DNA from 4 places in the Thioalkalivibrio sp. AKL12 genome. Region 3 is predicted to be linked to each of the others. Evidence: predicted binding sites of a transcription regulator. Region 3 holds the regulator's gene; each other region holds the start of a gene.

Region 1 (5,189 bases), on a different contig from region 3:
TCAGGGTGCCGCCTCGTAGCTGGCCCAGGCCACGTGCGACTCGTTCAGCGTCACGCACACCGCGTCCAGCTCGCGGGCCGATTCGCCCAACTCGCCGGCATGGATGGCGCGCGCCACGCGCTGATGCAACGCATGGGCGAGGAACTCGGTGGTGGTGTTCTGGCCGCGAAACTCCTCGCGCTCGTCCAGGTTCTGGTAGTTCAGGTCCCCCAGGAGGGCCTTGACCACCTCGCTGGCGCGGCCGATATCCACCACCAGCCCGTCGGCATCCAGGGCCTTGCGGCGGAAGGTCACGTCGACCACGTAGGTCGCGCCGTGGAGCTTCTGGGCCGGGCCGAAGGTCTCGCCGGCAAAGCTGTGGGCGATCATGAAATGATCACGGACGTTCAGGCTGTACATCGTGCAATTCCCCGCAGGTCGCGTTAATCGGAAAAGGGTCAATAACGGATACGGTGGCAGAGCGTGCGTTCGGCCTCGGGCCCGGAGACACGCTGCATTGCCGTCGGCAGGTCGGCGAACGCATCCTCGCCACTGATCAGGGCATCCAGCGCCGGATCGGTCAGCAGCGACAGCGCCAGCGCCAGGCGGCGGCGATAGTCCCAGCGCGCCGCGCGCTCCGGCGGGATGCGTCCGACCTGCGAGCTGCGCAACGTCAGCCGCCGCGAGTGAAAGGCCTCGCCCAACGGCGCCGGCACTGGCTGATCGCCGTACCAGCTCATCTCCACCACTCGGGCCTCGACCCCGGCGAGCGCCAGCGCCTGCTCCAGCCCGGCCGGGTTGCCGCTGGCATGCACGACCCCGTCCAGGCCCTGGAGGTCCGGATTCGCTTGCGCCGCGTCCGGGGTGCAAAGGCTCAACCCCAGCCGGGCCGCCACAGCCTCGCGCTGGGGGTTGGGGTCGATCAACGTCACCTCGGTGCCGGGGATCGCGCGCAGCAGCCAGGCCACCAGCAGCCCGACCACCCCCGCCCCGATTACGGCGATGCGATCCCCCGGACCGGAATGCGCATCCCAGACCGCGTTGATCGCCGTCTCCATGTTGGCCGCCAGCACCGCGCGCTCCGCGGGCACCGCATCCGGGATCGGGACCACCGCGTCCGCGGGAACGACGTAGGCGCTCTGGTGCGGATACAGACAGAACACCCGCTGCCCGAGCGGCGCATCCCCTTCGCCCCCCGCCTCGACCGTTCCGACGCTGATGTATCCGTACTTGACCGGCCCGGGGAACTCGCCCGCCTGGAACGGCGCGCGCATTGCCTGATGCTGGCTCGCGGGGACCCGGCCATGAAAGACCAGCGCCTCGGTCCCACGACTGATCGCGGAAAACTGCGTGCGCACCCGCACCTCCCCCGAGGCCGGCTCCGCCAGTGCCTCCGGGCGCAGTTCGCCCGTGCCGGGACGGACGACCCAGAAGGCCTGTTCGGGAGCCGGCGTGTTCACCGGAAGCACTGCAAGGTCAGGGTGCAAGGCGGCGTCATCATCCGCGCAGTGTGGGCGAAGCGTATTCCAAGCGGCAACTCCCGGCGCGCGGCGTGGTCGCAAGGCAAGGCCCCGGAGACCTCCAACGGAGGGCTACAATCCCCACATGGAATCATCCACCGCCAAACGTCGCTCCGCGGCACGGATACGGACCGGTCTCCGCGTCTGGGCGGCCGACGGGCTCGTCGCCGGCCTGCTGGGCCTGGTCGTCACGGCGGCGCTGATGCTGCACGCCGAACTGGGACCGCACGCAATCATCGGCTTTGTCGTGCTCTGGTTCATGCTCGGCGCCCTGCTCGCCACCACCACCCCCCCGGACGGACTGGCCCGGGACGGGCGTGGCCCCGGCCCGGCCAACCGGGTCACGCTGCTGCGCGCCGCCCTGACCGCACCCCTGGGGGCCCTGGTATTCGTCCCCCCTGCCACGGGTGACCCATTGCTGGCCCTCTGGGTGATTGCGCTGGCGGGTCTGGCCCTGCTGCTGGACGGGCTCGACGGGGCCGTCGCGCGGCGCACCGACAGCGCCACCGCATTCGGCGCCCGCTTCGACATGGAACTGGACGCAGCGATGATCCTGGCTTTGTCCGTGCTCGCCTGGCAGATGACCGCAGTCGGCCCCTGGGTGATCCTGATCGGGCTGATGCGCTATGCCTTCGTGCTGGCCGCCCGCCCCTGGCCCTGGCTGGCCGGGGCGCTGCCACCCAGCCGCCGCCGCCAGACCGTCTGTGTGCTGCAGACCGTGGTGCTGCTTCTGGTGCTGATCCCCGGCCTGCCCGCCAGCGCCGGCATCACCATCGCCCTGGCCGGGCTACTGGCCCTCGGCCTGTCCTTTGCCGTGGATATCCACTGGCTGTACCGCCACCGACCGGAGGTGTGTCATGACTGACGCCCGCAACCACCGCTTTTCCAGCCGCCTGCGCTCCACGCTCCTGACCTGCCTGCTGACCGCAACCTTCGCCCTGCCCGCTGCCGCCCTGGCCGATGCCGACCGCTGGGTCATCGACCCCGACCACTTCGCAGTCGGTTTCCTGGTCGATCACGCCGGCTACGCCAAGGTCATGGGCATGTTCCTGGAGGCCGAGGGCGAGTTCACCTTCGACCCGGACTCCGGCGAACTGGAGGGCGGCTTCTTCGTCATCAAGACCGACAGCGTGTTCACCAACCACGCCGAGCGCGACGACCACCTGCGCAACGAGGACTTCCTGCACGTCGAGGCATACCCAGAGATGCGCTTCACCGCCACGCGCTACCAGCCCACCGGCGACAACACCGGGCGCCTGAGCGGCGGCCTGGAGCTGCTGGGCGAGACCCGCACCATCCATCTCGACGTGACCATCAACAAGGTCGGGCGCTACCCGTTCCCGCTGGGTGGCCTGTTCGGCCGCCCGTACGTGCTGGGGGCGTCGATGCGTGGCAGCTTTGATCGTTCCGATTTCGGCATGACCTACGGCCTGACCCGCGACATCGTTGGCGACGAGGTCGAACTGATGATCGAGTTCGAGGCGCAGCGGCAGTAACGGACGGCCGCCTGAATGGGTTCACCACGAAGCACTCAAAGAGACGAAGGAAACACCGGGGCGTGTAACCACAGAGGGCACCCAAGGCACGGTGCAGGGCAGGCTCCCGGCCTGCCGCGCAGGGCGCGACGGCTCTGGATGGAAGACCGCGTGATCGCGGGGTACGGGGGCATCCGGACACAGCGGCTCCGACACCCGGGACCAAAATACTTCCGCGTCATCCCGGCCGTAGCGCAGCGGAGAGCCGGGATCTCCACACGCCGTTCTAGCCCCAACGTACGGGTCACTCATACCGTGGAGATCCCGGATAACCGCTGCGCGGTTTCCGGGAGGACGATGTAGGAGGCGCCTGGAGACCCGGGCCCGCACGGGCCTTGAGCCTGGCTGACGCTCGTTGCCAATCAGGAAACGAAAAGGCCCCGGGCAGTAACGCGCCGGGGCCTTGCAGGGCGAAAGGACTGGGGGGCGTCAGGCGGTCGTGTTGATGTTGGTGCCCACGTTTGCCGGCAGACCCTGTGTGGCGGCCTGCATCTCGCCAATGTCGGGTAGTGCCTCCAGCATCGACTGAGCGGCCATCTCCTGCGACTCCATCGCCTTCTTCTGCAGGGCCACATCTTTCTGCATGGCCAGCTGCTGCTGGCTTTGCTGGGTGGCCATTGCGGCAATCGCGCTTGCGTCCATCCTGGTACTCCCGGAATCTGAATGTACAGGCCCACCAGCGCTCAGGACGACGGGCCTTCCCCCGGTGACGGCCGCATCCCGCAAGACTTGAGCCTCCATGCACGATTTTTTCGCACGCGGGAGGATTTTCAACGCACAACTGCACGAACGACGATCAGCACCGGAACTCTCGTCGCCGATGCTTCCCCTTCTTCGCGCCAGCGTGCCCTTCGTGGTGAACAAGGCCCTCGACCTTCAGTCAGTCTTCCCGGCGTTGCGTCCGGCAGGATCTTCGGGCGCTCGGCAGACCCGCGCGGCAAAGCGCCGCATCACGCCACGGGCCACGCGATCCTCGGGTTCGATGCAGAACCCGGCCTGCTCCACCGCGGCCTCGGTATCGCGATTGGGATGGCAACCGCCAGTGACGCAGGTCCAGGCCGGCTGCACCCGGTCCTGGGCCCGTCCCAGCAGCGGGCGGGTGTGGCGCACATGCTCCAGCATGCGCAACGCGCCGCCGTCCGCCAGCACCCGGCGCACCTCGCCCAGGGCCCGCGGCGGGTCCTGGACGCTGCAGAAAACCAGGCCGGAGACCACGCTATCGAACACCCCATCCGCAAATGGCAGCGCCTCGGCCTTCGCCACCACCAGCGGGACCGCCGGCGCACGGCGTCGCGCCCTCCGCAGCGCGGCCAGGTCCGGATCCATGCCGATCACTTGCGTCGGATCCGCGTACAGCGGCAGATCGCGCCCGGTCCCGCACCCGACCTCCAGCACCCGGCCTTCGGCGCCCTCGACCAGGCGCCGTCGCCAGCGGCGCAGCCCCAGAAGATCGGCACCGGCCATCAGGCCGTCATACAGCCAGGGGATCTGTTCAAGACCGCGCATCGCGACTCCGTGGTGCCAGGGGGGAGAAAATGTGACGCATGCCACATTCTTGCGGCGGGTGGCAGGAACCTGTTTCCACAGTCCCTGTCCACTTATACAACTTGCGGAAATCATCGGCTCGTGGCAACGGCAGCCGATGACCCGCCGTTCAGATCACAACCCTCCATCACACGGGTGTCTGAACGATCTTGGGCCCGGCCATTGCGCCGGGTCTTTTTTTGTCTGGTTGCCCGTCCCCAACGACTCGCGGGCAACGCCCAACCAAAACCTCCTGGGCTCCCGACACCACGTGGCTGTTATGATTGCGCGCTTTCGCCAACCGCGCCCAGGGGGCACCGTGGCCGAAGCTTCCCAGTCGAAGATCATCTATGAGGTAGACGATCACCCGCCTCCGGTCAAATGCACAATCAGTGCGCTGCAGAGCCTGTTGTTGGTCGCACCGACCATCATCATCGCCCCCCTGATCCTGGCCCGCGCCATCGGTCTCGATCTGGCCGCGACCCAGTGGACCGTATTCGCCGCCCTCATCGGCAGCGCGCTTGCCACACTGATTCAGGTCCGCCGCGTCGGCCCGATCGGATCGGGCTACCTGATCTTCATGGGGACCTCGACCGCCTACCTGGCCGTGGGCATCGAGGCCGCCCTGGTC
Region 2 (5,189 bases), on a different contig from region 3:
CAGCGAACGCTTGCTCGATTGCAGATAGTTATTGATCGATTCCACCACCTTCTCGAGATCCGAGGCCTCCACCGGCGGCGCCGATCGAGGCGTCTCCGGCGGCCGGGAGCGGGTTTCTTCCCCGCTCCGCGGGCCTTGATCCGGCCCGGAAACACGAGAACCCGCGGCGTCCATCCCCGGACGATTGTCCGATGCCGGACCCCGCGGCGTCATCAAGACTGGCGGTGAAGTGACATTACCCACCTGATCACTCATGGCACTGTCCTCTTCAGACGGAAGGAGGGCCGAGGGAACCCCGGCACCTCCGTCCTTAACCTACCCTGCGTACGGCTCTTACTTACTGCAGCAGCGCCAGGGCGTTCTGCGGGACCGCGTTGGCCTGAGACAGCACGGAGGTACCCGCCTGCTGCAGGATCTGCGCCCGAGTCAGCTCGGCGGTCTCGGAAGCGAAATCCGCGTCGCGGATACGCGACCGGGAGGCCTCGAGGTTCTCCGTCGTCTGGGTCAGGTTGGAGATGGTCGACTCGAAGCGGTTCTGGATCGCCCCGAAGTCACTGCGGATGTCGCTGACCGCGGTCAGGGCGGAATCGACACGCAGAATCACTTCGTTCGAAGCCGCCACCGTCAGGACATTCACATCAGCGAGGCTACCATTGACTTCGTTGTTTTCGTCGAAGCCCAGATTTGCCGCTTCGTCACCAGTAATAGTGATATCGTCTGACGCAAGAATACTAATCGTGTCATTGTCGACCGTGACCGACACGCCGCCGAGCTCAGAGCTCACAGCATCCGCCAACTCTTGGACAGACTCGAAGGTTCCGGTAATGGATACGGCGTCCTGGTCGCCGAGCTGAATCGATAGGTCACCATCGCCCAGCACCAGAGGATCCGCGGCCACCGCCTCCTCGCCATTATCGATGGTATTAGTTCCGGCGGAGAAATCGCCACCGTCAAACCCACCTCCAGACGTAAGGTTGTCCGCCGTAACCTCAATGCCGAAGTCAGTACCATCCGCTCTGGTGAACACCACATCACCGTCTTCAAAACTGCCAGTAAAGCTGATTCCAGCGTTATCAAGATCCGTGGCCGCAGCAGCCAGACCGGCGTCAAGCATTTCCGCCGTGACAGTTACATCGGCGTCGACGCCAGAATCATAAATTTCAACTCCGCCTACTTCCAAAGTGAACTGGGAGTCACCAGCGCCCGCCACCACAGCTTCAGTGAAGTCCCCAGACGACGTGGACGTGGTTGCCACAGCGTCCTCGCCTGCAACGATTTGCCCCGTAAGATCGCCAGAAGCCGACGCAGCCGTGCCGATGGCGTCCAAACGGGTGCTGGACTCGAGATTCAAGTCGATCGTTTCGCCGACATTAGCGCCGACTTGGAATTTGGCATCCCCGAAGGAGCCGTCCAGGATCTTCTGCCCATTGAAGGAGGTCTGCGACGACACGCGATCGATTTCCTCAAGGCGCTGTTGCACCTCGCGGTTGATCGCCTCGCGGTCCGAGTCAGAGTTGGTCGCGTTGGCGGACTGCACGGCCAGTTCCCGGATCCTCTGCAGGTTGTTCTGGACTTCCTGCAGGGCGCCTTCGCCGGTCTGCGCCAGGGAGATGCCGTCGTTCGAGTTGCGCACGGCCTGGTTCAGACCGCGGATCTGGGTGGTGAAGCGCTCGGAAATCGCCAGACCGGCCGCGTCGTCCTTGGCGCTGTTGATACGCAGGCCCGAGGACAGACGTTCCAGGCTCTGGGCCAGCGCGCCCTGAGAGTTGCTCAGGTTACGCTGCGCGTTCAGGGAAAGAACGTTGGTGTTAATTACTTGGGACATGATCGCTCTCCTGTAAGAGTCTTGCGTCACCGCCTCGGGCGGTTCTGGTGAACGGGTTGATCCCCGCTCTCAGAAGCCTTAACGACCCTCACCCAGGAACCTTTAGCCCTGCATCGAAATTTTTTTCGACCGGCGGCAATTCCTTGCCGCCCCCAGTTCCTCCAGCCGCGAAACCGTAACGCCGCGCTCCGATGCCCAGCCATTATCCGGACCGCACTCCGGCCACCATGGCCTTCTCGGTCATCCCGGCCGCAGCCCCCTGTCCGTCATCCCGGCCGTAGCGAAGCGAAGAGCCGGGATCTCCTCATGCGCGAACACCCCGACGTCTGCGCCACATTCAGCGGCGGAGATCCCGGATAACCGCTGCGCGGTTTCCGGGATGACGGAGGTGGGTGGTCATTTCGAGGGTTGGGTGGTCATTCCCAACGTGCGTGCCTCCAGCCAGCCCGCATCCCCCGGCCGTTATCCCGACGAGCCCCTCCTTCGCCATCATCCTGGCCGCAACGCACCCCTTCCCGTCTTCCCGGCCGGAGCAAAGCGGAGAGCCGGGATCTCCCCACGTGCGAACACCCGGACGCTTGTGCCGGCTCCAACGGCGGAGATCCCGGATAACCGCTGCGCGGTTTCCGGGATGACGGGGGTGGGTGGGCAATCCGCCGGATGGGTGGCCATTCCAAACGTGCCTGCATCTATCCAGGCCATATCCACGCCATTATCCCGTCGGCACCCTTCCTCGCCGTCATCCCGACCGCAATGCCCCCTTCCCGTCATCCCGGCCGCAGCGCAGCGGAGAGCCGGGATCTCCTCACGCGCGAACACCCCGACGTCTGCGCCACCCCCAACGACGGAGATCCCGGATAACCGCTGCGCGGTTTCCGGGATGACGGGGGTGGGTGGGCAATCCGACGGATGGGTGGCCATTCCAAACGTGCCTGCATCTATCCAGGCCATATCCAGGCCATTATCCCGTCGGCACCCTTCCTCGCCGTCATCCCGACCGCAATACCCCCTACCCGTCATCCCGGCCGGAGCGGAACGGAGAGCCGGGATCTCCCCACGCGCGAACACCCCGACGTCTGCGCGCCACCCCCGTCATCCCGGATAACCGCTCCGCGGTTTCCGGGATGACGGGGGTGGCAGGATCGTACGGAAACGAGGGCCGCGACCCGGCCGCTCAAGGGTGGCGATTACATCCCGTCATTGCGAGGAGCCGCAGGCGACGTGGCAATCAGCTGGCAGGGCGCAAGGCGTTTTAATCCAGCACTCTGCTTGTCCCGAGCGATTGCTTCGTCGCTGCGCTCCTCGCAATGACAGAGGTGGTGGATTCGCGGCTGGTTCGCGGGCTGACGGTGGTGGAGGTCGGAGGTGAGACGGTTCGGGTATATGCCCCAGGGCCTTGATATACTTGAGTGATGCGCCTGACGGACGAACAACAGACGATCATCCGCGAGGAAGTGCGCCGTGCATTCGGGCCGGATGCACGCGTGAAGCTGTTCGGCTCGCGCGTGGACGATGCCGCGCGTGGCGGCGACATCGACCTCTACATCGAGGCGGACGGCACACCGGATGAACTGCTGGACCAGGAACTCCGCCTGTACGTGGCACTGCAACGCCAACTGGGCGAACGCCGTGTGGATATCGTCGTGCATCCGCGCGGCGCGCCGCCCCGCCCCATTGATACGCATGCCGACCGCACGGGTGTCGCCCTGTGACCGCCACAACGCCACAGCACCGACTCGCCCGGCTCATTGATCTGGTTGATCGCGAGGACGAGCACCTGCTCGCCGTGCGCGAACGCCTGCTGGAAGGCGATTGCACAGTCGGTCCCGAACGCGTTCAGGGTATCCTTGCCACGGACACCGGGGTCGATCGCCTGGAGTCCTTCGGCGCGAAGTTCGGCCGCATGCAAGACACCATCATGGACAAGCTCGTCCCCACGTTTCTTGCCTGCGCCGGGGAAAACACGGGCCCGGCCATCGACAACCTGTCACGTCTGGAGAAGCTCGCCCTCATCCAGGACGCCGACGCCTGGCTACAAATGCGCCAGCTGCGCAACCGCCTGGTCCATGAATACATGGAGAGGCCCGCCGACCTGGCCCCGGCCCTCCAACGCGCCTGCCGCTTCACCGACCAGATGCACGCCGACTACCACGCACTGCGCACCTACGCGCAGGACCACCTGAAGATCGGACCTGCCAGCCTTTAAGGTCTCAAAGCCGCTGGCTATCCCTCGCATCATCCCGACCGCCCCGACTACTCGAGCCCGGCCGGACCGCCTCCCTTCCCGGCATCACGGCCGCAGCGCTCGCCTTCTCGTCACCCCGGCCGCAGCGCTCGCCTTCTCGTCACCCCGGCCGCAGCGCTCGCCTTCTCGTCACCCCGGCCGCAGCGCTCCCCTCCCCGTCATCCCGGCCGTAGCGGAGCGGAGAGCCGGGATCTCCCCACGCGCGAACACCCCGACGTCTGCGCCACCTCCAGCGATGGAGATCCCGGATAACCGCTGCGCGGTTTCCGGGATGACGGAGGTTGGGTGGTTATTTCGAGGGTTGGGTGGTCATTCCCAACGTGCGCGCCTCCATCCAGCCCGCATCCCCCGGCCGTTATCCCGACGAGCCCCTCCTTCGCCATCACCCCGGCCGCAGCGCGCCCCTCCCCGTCATCCCGGCCGTAGCGAAGCGAAGAGCCGGGATCTCCCCACGTGCGAACACCCCGACGCTTGTGCCGGCTCCAACGACGAAGATCCCGGATAACTGCTTCGCAGTTTCCGGGATGACGGGGTGTGTGCGCGGCGACTGGTGTAACGGTCACAGGCGCGCATTGCCATGGCTGGCGCGGGCTAGAGCAGCCAGGTGGTCCCGATACGGTGTTCGGGGATGGCGCCGGGGATCAGGTCCATCAGGAGCCAGCCGAAGATCAGGGTGATGAAGGCGCCGCAGAAGACGGTGGCCACGAACAGGCCGATGCGATTGCCGCGGCGCAGGCCGATGATCTCGCGCAGGGACCAGTAGAGCAGCCAGAGGGAGTACAGGATCAGCAACAAGGCGATGCCGTTGCCCCAGGGCCAGGGGAACGCGGCGACCACCTTGCCGACCCAGGCGGGCAACAGCCCGACCGTGACCGCGAGCATCGCACGGTCCGGGTGCGAGTAGCCCTGGAACAGCTCGGTCAGGTAGTGCGCGGACCAGGCCATCCCCAGCACCCCGATGCTCATCGCCAGCACGCTGTAGACGCCAAAGCCCCAGGCGCCCGGCATGGCCTCGGGCGGCAGGCCAATCGGGATCACCAGGTAAAGCCATTGGCTCGCGACCACGCTCACCAGCAGCACCGGCAACGCCAGCCAAAGGAATGTCTGCCACCACGGCGG
Region 3 (5,189 bases):
GAGTGACGAGGCTCGCTGGGCGGCCCGTCATCCGCTGGCGGCAGAATGCAAGGTCCGCCTGATCGACCGCGGCTTCAGTGAATCGCTGGCCCGCAGCCTGGCGGGCAGCATCCTCGATGACAGCTCCCCCGAGCAGGCTTGGGAGCGTCTCCGCGCGCGGCTTTCGGGTGCGATTGCCACGCATCGCCCGGCGATCCTGGACGAGGGCGGGCTGCTGGCGATGGTGGGGCCGACCGGTGTCGGCAAGACCACCACGCTGGCACGGATCGCGTTGCGCCAGATCCGTCGGATGGGACCGGATTCGGTTACGCTGGTGACCCTGGATAGCCAGCGCATCGGTGCCACACGGCAGCTGCAAGCCTTTGCGCAGATGGCGGGGATCTCGGTGCGCGTGCTGCAGAATGCGCGCGAACTGCGCGATCTGGCGCGGCGCGCGGACGATGGCCACCTGATCCTGGTGGATACCGCCGGGCAGGCGCCGCGCGCGGTGGAGGAGGAGTCGCTGTTCGCGCATCTGCCGCCGGATATCCGTGCCGAGAGCTGGTTGGTTGTGTCGGCCACGACCCAGGGCAGTACCTTGCGGCGGGTGCTGGACGCGTTTCGCAAGGCGGATCCCTCGGCGCTGGTGCTGACCAAGCTGGACGAGGCAGAACAGCTGGGCGAGGTCCTGTCGGTCCTGCTGGACCAGCACCTGGGGCTTGGGTTTGTAAGCGATGGCCAGCGCATCGCCGAGGATTTTCACCGGGTCGATACGGGGTATCTGACCCGTCTGGCGCTGGACGACGACGCGGACGGCGCGCGGGCGGGTGGCAATGCCCGCGAGACCTGGGCCGCCGAACGGCTGGCCGAAATGGAACCGCCGCGACGCTCGCGCTCGCCGCTGCGCCCGGCGCAGGGGGCCGAGCCGGCCACACTGGAACTGATTCAGCCGGTTGGAAAGGGGCGTTATGCCACGCACTAACAAGCCGTTGAAGGTCATTGCGGTCGCCTCGGGCAAGGGCGGCGTGGGCAAGACCAACGTGTCGGTCAATCTGGCGGTCGGCCTGGCCCGGTTGGGCCGCGAGGTGATGCTGTTCGATGCGGATCTGGGCCTGGCCAACGTGGACCTGTTGCTCGGGATGCGCCCGGAGCGCACCCTGCACGACCTGGTGACCGGCGCGGTGGACAGCCTGGACGATGTCCTGGTTCAGGGGCCGGACGGGGTGAAGGTGGTCCCGTCGGCCTCCGGTATCGCGGCGATGGCGAATCTTACGCCGGCCGAGCACGCGGGGCTGATCCATGCCTTCAGCGCCTACCGCAAGCCGCTGGATGTCCTGATCGTGGATACCGCTGCAGGCCTGCAGGAGTCGGTGACTTCGTTCTGCCGGGCGGTACAGGAGACCCTGGTGGTGGTCTGCGACGAGCCGGCTTCGATTACCGATGCCTATGCCCTGATCAAGGTGCTGCATCGTGACCACGGGCTGCGGCGTTTCCGCATGGTCACCAACATGGTCAGCGGACGCGAGGGTGCGGAGCGGCTGATGCAGAAACTCAATACCGTCTGTGGCAATTACCTGCCGGAGGTGGTCCTGGATCTGGCCGGCTATATCCCGATGGACGAACATCTGCGCAAGTCCGTGCAGAAAAGGGCACCGGTGGTTCAGCAGTATCCCGGCAGTCCGGCCGGCAAGGCGTTTGCCGAACTGGCACGCACGGTGGACCGCTGGCCGGTTGGTGGGGGTGACCACGGGGGCGTCGGGTTCTTCGTGGAACGAATGCTGCAGAGTGCATGATGACGACGCGTAATCGACTTTCCGGCTACCAGGCGACGTCCACCGCGACCGGTGGACACGAGAAGTTGATTGCCGATCACGTTGAACTGGTGCATCGCATCGCGCACCACCTGATGGCCCGTCTGCCGGCCTCGGTCCAGGTCGATGATCTGATCCAGGCCGGCATGATCGGCCTTCTGGAGGCGGCGCGGCAGTTCGAGGGCGGGCAGGGGGCGACCTTTGCCACCTACGCCGGAATCCGCATCCGCGGTGCGATGATCGACGAATTGCGTCGCAGTGACTGGACGCCGCGTTCGGTGCATCGCAACAGCCGGCGTATTGCCGCCGCGATCCAGAGTGTCGAGGCCCGCGAGGGGCGTGCGGCACGTGGGAGCGAGGTGGCGGCCGAGCTGGACGTGGCGATCGATGACTATTACGACATGCTCAAGGACCACGCCGGGGCCCATCTGTTTGCGCTGGACGATCTGGGTGGCGGGGATGACGGGGCCGATCGCGTGATCGAGGGGCAGGAAGTCTCTCCGTCGCGTAGCCTTGAGGCTGGCGAGTTTCGCGAGGAGTTGGCCGAGGCCCTTGGGGATCTGCCTGAACGCGAACGCCTGGTGCTGTCGCTGTATTACACCGAAGAACTGAATCTGCGCGAGATCGGGGCTGTTCTGGGCGTGACCGAGTCGCGCGTGAGCCAGATTCGCAGCCAGGCGGTCATCCGGCTGCGCGCGCGCATGGGGTCGTGGCTCGAAGACGGCACGGCTTTGCAGTTATTCTAAAACTCACCTTATGAATCCCGGAGTGACGTGTGGACAAGGGAATGAAAATTCTCATCGTGGACGATTTTTCCACGATGCGGCGCATTATCAAGAACCTCTTGCGCGATCTTGGCTTCAATAATACGCAGGAAGCCGACGATGGCAGCACCGCGCTGCCGATGCTGCAAAATGGTGACTTCGACTTCCTGATTACCGACTGGAACATGCCCAACATGCCGGGCATCGACCTGCTGAAGGCCGTCCGGGCGGATGCCAACCTGAAGTCGATGCCGGTGCTGATGGTGACGGCCGAGGCCAAGCGCGACCAGATCGTGGAGGCTGCGGAGGCAGGTGTGAACGGTTACGTGGTCAAGCCGTTTACCGCCGAAACGCTGAAGGAAAAGATCGACAAGATCTTCGAACGTATTGAAGCACAGGGCTAAGCATCGCCCAGCGATGAATACGGACGACGTCCGTCTCGCTTGCGCGGGTGGACGTGACCCGGCTCCTTCGGCGCCGTACCAGCAAGAGGCTCCTCATGACTGAACAGGAACACCCCCCACGCGACGGCCAGCTCGAGCTGGCCCGGCAACTGGTGCAGACGCTCGAGGCGGGCGACGACGCGGCGGCACGCGCGCTGGTGCAGGATCTAGCGCGTCCTTACGACCGCGAGCTCTTCGACGAACTGGGCAAGCTGACGCGCGACCTTCACGAGGCCTTGCAGAGTTTCCGTGGCGACTCGCGTCTGGTAGAGCTGACCCAGGCGGAGATCCCGGATGCGAAGGAACGCCTGAACTACGTGGTCACCATGACCGAGCAGGCCGCGCACGCCACGATGGGCGCCATCGAGTCGAGCCTGCCGATCGCGGAGTCGTTCAGCCAGCAGGCGGCCGACTTGACCGCCAAATGGACGCGCTTTCGCAACCGGCAGCTCTCGGTGGACGAATTCCGCGATTTCGCGCGTGAGCTGGACAGCTTTTTCGGGCAGGCGGGCGAGGACGCCGAGGAATTGCGGCGGCTGCTCTCCGAGGTGTTGATGGCACAAAGTTATCAGGACATTACCGGCCAGGTGATTCGCCGGGTGATCCAGCTGGTGACCGACCTCGAAGAGAACCTCGTTACCCTGATTCGGCTCTCCAGCGGGCGCATGGAGCAGGTCGAAGCGGCCGAAGCGTCCCTGGAGCGTGGCGAAGAAGACCGCGAGGCGGACCGCAAGGGCCACGGCCCCAGTGTGCCCAAGACTCAAGATTCCAGCGCAGATGTCGTTCAAGGACAGGACGAGGTGGACGATCTGCTATCAAGCCTGGGCTTCTAGCAGTGCCTCCCATACGACTGGCGCCACGGGACCGGAGAGACTGAATGGCCATCGACCCCAATGACGAAATCCTTCAGGACTTCCTGATCGAGGCCGGGGAACTGCTGGAGGGGCTCAACGAGCAACTCATCGACCTGGAACAGAATCCGGACGACCGGGATCTGTTGAATGCGGTCTTTCGAAGCTTCCATACCATCAAGGGGGGCGCCGGGTTCTTGAGCCTGGATCCGCTGGTGACGGTGTGTCATCACGCCGAGGACGTCTTCAATCTGCTGCGCAACGGCGAACGCCGTGCCGATAGCCATCTGATGGACACCATGCTCCGCGTACTGGACTCCCTGAACGTCATGTTCGGGGATCTGCGCTCCGGAGTGGACCCGACCCCCGCCGATGCCGCGGTGGTCGAGGACCTGCGGCGCATGGCAAAAAACGAAGACGTGGCCGGAGATACCGCCTCGGCGGCGCCCGCGCCTGAACCGGAGCCCGTCCCCGAGCCACAGGCCTCGGCCCCCGGCGACGCCATGGTGGGCGGCGGGGAGGAGATCACGGACGACGAGTTCGAGGCCCTGCTGGATACGTTGCATGGTGACGGTGCCCCGGCACCCGTGGACGCGGCCGTGTCGGGCGGCGCCGGGGCCAGCGAGGATTCGGGCGGTGATCTGATCAGCGACGACGAGTTCGAGAATTTGTTGGACGAGTTGCAGGCCAAGGGCGGGGGTCCGGCATCGCCCGAACCGGCTGCGGACGCCCCTGCGGATCCACTGCCGACCGAGCCCGCGGCCGCGGCGTCCGAGCCGGAAAAAGCAGTAACGCCGGAGCCGGCTGCCGCCGGTGGGCAGGGCGGTGGTGGTGCCCGCGCCGGCGGGGCCGAGGCCGGGGGGCGCCCGGCTCCACAGGGCGAGACCTCCGTGCGTGTGGATACCGAGCGGCTGGACGAGATCATGAACCTGGTGGGCGAGCTGGTTCTGGTGCGAAACCGGCTGAGCATGCTGCGTTCGCAGCATGTCGACGACGAACTGGGCAAGGCGATCAGTTCGCTGGCACTGGTGACCTCCGACCTGCAGACCTCGGTGATGAAGACCCGCATGCAGCCGGTGAAGAAGGTCTTCAATCGCTTCCCTCGAGTGATCCGCGATCTGTCGCGGAATCTGGGCAAGGAGATCGAACTGGAGATCTTCGGCGAGGAAACCGACCTCGACAAGAATCTGGTCGAGGCCCTGTCCGATCCGCTGGTGCATCTGGTGCGGAATGCTGTGGACCATGGCATCGAGACGCCCGATGTGCGCGAGGCGGCGGGCAAGCCGCGCAAGGGTACGGTCGTGCTCGGAGCGGCCCAGGAGGGCGATCACATCGCACTGC
Region 4 (5,189 bases), on a different contig from region 3:
TCACGCCGGCCACCCGAACGGCCGTCGACGAACCGTTCGGATTGGCCTGGTCCATCACGCTCTGGAACAGCACCTGTTTGGCGCGATAGGCCTCGTCGGGGTTGGTCGCGGCGGTGTTCGCGTTGGCCAGGTTCGAGGCCACGGTGTTCAGGCGCACCGACTGCGCCGACAGCGCCGAGGCGGAGGTGTTGAACAGGCTGAAAAGGTTGCTCACGACATCGATCTCCCGATCAGGTCCGCGTTAGCGGTCGCCCCGCAGGGCTTCGCGGATGCCGGAGACCCGGCGATTGAGGAATTCCAGGCTGCTCTGGTATTGAACGGCGTTCTCGGCAAAGGCGGCCCGCTCCATCTGCGGGTCCACCGTGTTGCCATCCAGAGACGCCTGCGAGGGGACGCGGTAAAGCGCCTCGACCTGCCCGTTCATCGCGCCGGCGTTGGGGTCGAGATGCGCCGCCTGGCTGCGCGCCATGGGCAAGCTATTGCCGCCGCCGGCCGCGGATTCGAGCACCGACCGAAAATCGATATCCCGCGCCTTGTAGTTCGGGGTATCCGCGTTGGCGATGTTGGAGGCCAGCAGCTCCATGCGCTGCGCCCGCACATTCACAGCCTGCGGAGAAATACCCATCGCCTTGTCGAGAGAGAGACTCATCGCTTCCGTCCTGTCCGCCCGTGGCGGACCCTCGCTTGGAGAACGGGGCGCACCGATTGCGACCCTTCGCAGGGGGACTGAAGCAATCGTTATGCCACTCTCGAGCGACGCGCCGCAGGGGCGCAGGCACAGCGGGCAGCCAGGGGAAGGGATGGAACGACTCGCCGCCCGCATTGCACGGGCGTTCCCGGGAATCAGCCCCGGGGCTGGATTACGTCAGGACTTCAGACGAAGTACCGAGCCGTACTCGGTTCGTACGGTCTCGAAAGCCTGGGTATAGGGCCCTGCGGTCTCGGAAGCGCCAAGAAACAGATACCCGCCCGGATTCATCTGCCGGGCGATAGCGTCAAGAACCTGTCGCTTGGTGTCGCCCGAGAAATAGATCAGCACGTTGCGGCAGAACACCAGGTCAAACTTGCCCAGCGCCGCATAGCTGTCGATCAGGTTGAGCTTCTGAAAGCGACAGCGCCGCTGCACATCCGGGATCACCTTGTGGCCATCCGCGACGGTCTCGAAGAAGCGCGCGCGCCGGCTCTCGCTGAGCCCGCGCACGATGCTCAGGCCGTCGTACACGGCCCGCCGCGCATCGTCCAGGATCTTCTCTGACAGGTCCGTGCCCAGAATGGAGACCGGAAGCTTCCGGGCCGGCCGCGACTCCTCCCATTCCGAGACTACCATCGAGATCGTATAGGCCTCCTGCCCACTGGAGCAGCCCGCGGACCAGACCTTGATGCTGCCTCCCTTCGCGGCCAGTTCCGGCAACAGCACGTGACGCAGGATCTCGAACGGAAAGCCATCGCGGAACCAGGACGTCTCGTTGGTCGTCATCGCATCGATCACGCGGGTGCGCAGGCGCGGATTCGGGGCCTGCCGCATGGCATGCAGCAGTTCCGGGACGCTCTTGAAGTCAAACTCGTCGAGCAGGCGCGACAGACGACTGGAAACCAGGTACTGGCGGCTGTCGCCCAGCACCAGACCGCAGCAGTCCTGCAGAAAGCGGGAGAACTCCTCGTAGTCGCGGGAATCGATCACCGAGTCATCCCTGAGCGCTGTCCATCGTGATTAGGCATCCTGATGACGAATCCTTGACCGGGGCCTCTTGGCCGGAAAACCGGGGTGATCCCGAAGATCGGATCGAGTATACGGCGTCGCGCGCATGGCACCATACAGCCCGAGTGGCGGCCACCCGTCGCCGCTCCGGGCTTGCCGAGCGGCAACGCGGTTCCGCCCGACCGGTCATTCGGCCTGTTGATCCGGGCGCCCGGTCTGGTCCAGCACCGCATTCGCCAGCTCGTCGGGATTGAACTTGGACAAAAAGGCATCGGCCCCGGCGCGCTTGACCATATCCGTGTTGAATTCCCCACTCAGTGAGGAGTGCAGCAGCACCCGCAAATTCTGCAGCGCGGGATTGTCCCGGATGCGCGCGGTCAGGGTGTAGCCATCCATGCGTGGCATCTCGATATCCGAGATCACCAGTTCGACCTGGTCGCCTACCGGCCCTTCCGCGGCCTTCTGCTCAAGGAAGTCCAGTGCTTCCTGGCCATCCTTGAAGACATCGTATTCGAAACCGAGTCCCTTGATCGCCCCCTCGATCTGCTTGCGCGCCACCACCGAGTCATCGACGATCACAACCTTGCGCCCGCTGGCCTCGCGGGCGTTCTCGCGGATGTATGGCGATATCTCGCTGGGCAGCGGGTTCACGATGGAGAGCACCCGTTCGACATCGATAATCTCGACCAGCTTGTTGTCGATCTCCGTGACGGCCACCAGGAAGGATTCGCGCCCGGTTCCGCGCGGGGGCGACTTCACGTCCTGCCAGTTCACGTTGACGATACGGTCCACGGCCGACACCCAGAAGCCCTGCACCGAACGATTGAACTCGGTGACCACCACCTTCTGCTCCCCGTTGTCGACCGCCCCGACGGCGCCACGCAGGCCCATCGCTCGCGCCAGGTCAATGATCGGCACGGTACCGCCACGCAACGTCGCCACTCCGCGTACCACGCTCATGGAGCCGGGAATCTGACGCAGCGGCGGCGACGGAATCACCTCGCGGACCTTGAAGACATTGATCCCGAAGGTCTGCGACCCGCCCAGATGGAACAGCAGCAGCTCCATGCGGTTCTGCCCCACCAACTGGGTTCGCTGATTCACATCGTCAATGAATTGACTCATCGTGCCGCTCTCCTTGCCCCGATTGCTCTTAGCACCGGACAGGCCTCAAAGGCCAAGTGTGCACCGCGCAACCCCGGCCTGTCATTTGCATTTGCGTGCATGCGCCTTCTGACGCCGCCTCATGGCCATAACGGCCGCCTCCGACGGGCCTTGAATGCGCGCGCGGCGCGGGGTGCCCATTCATTGGCACGACATCTGCATGTTTTTGCGTACTGAAACCGCACGCGACTCGCTCGACATCGACGCAAGATCCGTCAAACCCGAGCCATTCGCGCACAGTCCGACGCCCGCACCGAACTGGCTGCGCAGGACAGGACCAAACAGGACCGCAACATGAACCAGCGCCGACCCATTTCAGAATTTTCTTCCGCTGCCAGGAAGACGCTGATCCGTTCGCTCGTTCGCGTTGGGGCCTCATTCGTTCCAGGAAAAGGCGGGCCCTCCGGTGCCTCGCCAGCGAGCGTGATCGACTCGAGCGCAAACGTGCGAGCCATTCCGCGTCTCCTTGCCGGAGTCGCCCTCTTGTTCACCCTGGTACTGCTGTCTACCAGCGTCCGGGCCGAAGTCCACCCGGTTGACGACATCCGCCACGCCGCCGAGCAGTTCCTGATTCAGGAACTGGGCGTTACCGATACCGAGAAGGATGTTTCCATCGAGATTGGCCAGCTCGACAAGCGTCTGCGCCTCGTCCCCTGTACGGACGGCCTGGAAGCGCGTTTCCCACCCGGCGGGCGGCGTGACGGCAACACCGCTGTCCATATCCAGTGTGCCGGCCCGGTGACCTGGCAGTTATACGTGCCGGCGACGGTCGAACGTTACGCCGAAGTGCTGGTTGCGAACCGTACCCTGCCGCGCCAGCACACCCTCTCGGCGGGCGACCTGCGTTTCCAGCGAATCGAGACCTCGCGCCATGCCGGCAGTTATCATGAGGAAAAGAATGCCCTGATCGGCCAGCAGACCCGGCGCAGCATCCGCCCGGGTCAGATCATCGGAACCCAGCACGTGAGCCCGCGCGAGATCATCAGTCGCGGCCAACGGGTTACCATCCTGGCAGAGAACGGCTCAATCGCCATCCGCATGCAGGGCGAAGCGCTGGAGAACGGGACGCTGGGCGAACGAATCCGCGTCAAGAACGCATCCTCCGGGCGCGTCGTCGAAGGCGAAATCCAGGCCTCCGGCCACATCCGGGTAGCGCTTTGAGGCCTCGCCCCACCATGCACGCCAACGATCTTCGAGGCGGACTGTGAAGCCCGTTACACTTTTCCGCCCCCGAGGCCTACAGTTTCAGCAACGCTGGCCGTAAACAATTGCAGCACAGTTACAACGACAGGAAGGCATCATGGATATCAAGGGCCTCAATACGAACAGCCTGCGCCCCGACAGCCAGAACCCCGGGGTAAAGGGTCGCGACGAGTCCGGCAACACGGCAAGCCGTGCCCCGGCCTCCGGTAACGCATCGACGGCAAACAATGATTCGGTCACGCTCACCGGGGCCGCCCAGGCAATGAATGCCGCGGCCGGCGCGGGCGACACCGCCCCCTTCGACGCCGCCCGCGTTGCCGAACTGCGCGAGGCAATCTCCAGCGGCAACTATCCAGTGGACAACCAGCAGCTGGCCGATCGCATGATCGACCTCGAAAGCCTGCTGCGCTAACCCGGTCTATCGCCCATGAATGCCGACGCGCACCATAAACTGCAACGCTCGCTCGAGACCTCAATCCGGCTGGCTCATCAGCTGGAAGAGAGTCTGCTAAAGGAGACGCGCGCGGTCGAAGCGCGCCAACCCGATACGCTGCAGGACGTGGTGACCGGCAAGCAGACCCTGCTGCATGAACTGGAAACCGAGACCCGCAACCAGCAAGGCCTGGTCGAGGCCGCCGGCGAGGCCTTCAGCCCCGAGGGCATCGCGCGCCTGTTCTCGAAGATGGACGATGGCGTCGTACTGAACGACCTTTGGCAAGCCCTGCGCCAGTCCATCGAACGCTGCGACACTCTGAATCAAGGCAATGCGCGCCTGATCGACCGTGACCGCCAGCGCGTGGAACTCTCCATGCAGATCCTCCGCGGCGAGGAAACCGGCCCCGCGGCCACCTACGACCCGTATGGCCGCGCCCGGCCCGGAAACCGCGGCGGACGCCAGATCACCCAGGCCTGAGAGGCCGGTCCTGGTGGAGGCTGGCTTTTCGCGGCATCCACCAGTACCTTGCGTCCTCACACCTTCCTAACACTTCGGACGCATGGACGACACGGACTACACCGTCGATAAGCCGGACCGGATTGCCGGCATCCTCAAGGACCTCGACCACAAGCTCACCGTCGTGAGCGTTCGCGTGGATACCGACGGCCCCCTGTACACCTCGGCCCT

Evidence for each region. The regulator FliA, encoded in region 3, starts transcription of late flagellar genes. The targets are predictions, from matches to a motif close to GCTAAAGTTNNNNNNNNNNCNGCCGATA.
Region 1: a site for FliA is predicted at 3,742-3,769, ahead of D579_RS0102820 (putative motility protein). Genes of this name have one in related genera too.
Region 2: a site for FliA is predicted at 1,905-1,932, ahead of D579_RS15425 (flagellin). Genes of this name have one in related genera too.
Region 4: a site for FliA is predicted at 2,953-2,980, ahead of D579_RS0110640 (chemotaxis protein CheV). Genes of this name have one in related genera too.

The regions. Positions count from the first base shown of each region.
Region 1 is NZ_KB898891.1:65,039-70,227, forward strand. Features, by position in the region: gene D579_RS0102800 (6-carboxytetrahydropterin synthase) at 1-399, opposite strand; gene D579_RS0102805 (zinc-binding alcohol dehydrogenase) at 438-1,448, opposite strand; gene D579_RS0102810 (CDP-alcohol phosphatidyltransferase family protein) at 1,585-2,364, shown strand; gene D579_RS0102815 (YceI family protein) at 2,357-2,995, shown strand; gene D579_RS0102820 (putative motility protein) at 3,464-3,676, opposite strand; gene D579_RS0102825 (class I SAM-dependent methyltransferase) at 3,911-4,540, opposite strand; gene D579_RS0102830 (uracil-xanthine permease family protein) at 4,878-5,189, shown strand, end outside.
Region 2 is NZ_KB898899.1:125,632-130,820, reverse strand. Features, by position in the region: gene D579_RS15355 (flagellar protein FlaG) at 1-174, opposite strand, end outside; gene D579_RS15425 (flagellin) at 338-1,825, opposite strand; gene D579_RS0110375 (nucleotidyltransferase family protein) at 3,238-3,537, shown strand; gene D579_RS0110370 (hypothetical protein) at 3,534-4,031, shown strand; gene D579_RS0110365 (YIP1 family protein) at 4,662-5,189, opposite strand, start outside.
Region 3 is NZ_KB898894.1:68,897-74,085, forward strand. Features, by position in the region: partial or broken gene flhF (flagellar biosynthesis protein FlhF) at 1-779, shown strand, start outside; gene D579_RS0106070 (MinD/ParA family protein) at 948-1,772, shown strand; gene D579_RS0106075 (RNA polymerase sigma factor FliA) at 1,769-2,536, shown strand; gene cheY (chemotaxis response regulator CheY) at 2,578-2,958, shown strand; gene D579_RS0106085 (protein phosphatase CheZ) at 3,054-3,830, shown strand; gene D579_RS0106090 (chemotaxis protein CheA) at 3,875-5,189, shown strand, end outside.
Region 4 is NZ_KB898900.1:51,342-56,530, forward strand. Features, by position in the region: gene flgC (flagellar basal body rod protein FlgC) at 1-214, opposite strand, end outside; gene flgB (flagellar basal body rod protein FlgB) at 242-649, opposite strand; gene D579_RS0110635 (protein-glutamate O-methyltransferase CheR) at 866-1,681, opposite strand; gene D579_RS0110640 (chemotaxis protein CheV) at 1,886-2,824, opposite strand; gene flgA (flagellar basal body P-ring formation chaperone FlgA) at 3,347-4,024, shown strand; gene flgM (flagellar biosynthesis anti-sigma factor FlgM) at 4,164-4,478, shown strand; gene D579_RS0110655 (flagella synthesis protein FlgN) at 4,494-4,979, shown strand; gene D579_RS0110660 (flagellar brake protein) at 5,062-5,189, shown strand, end outside.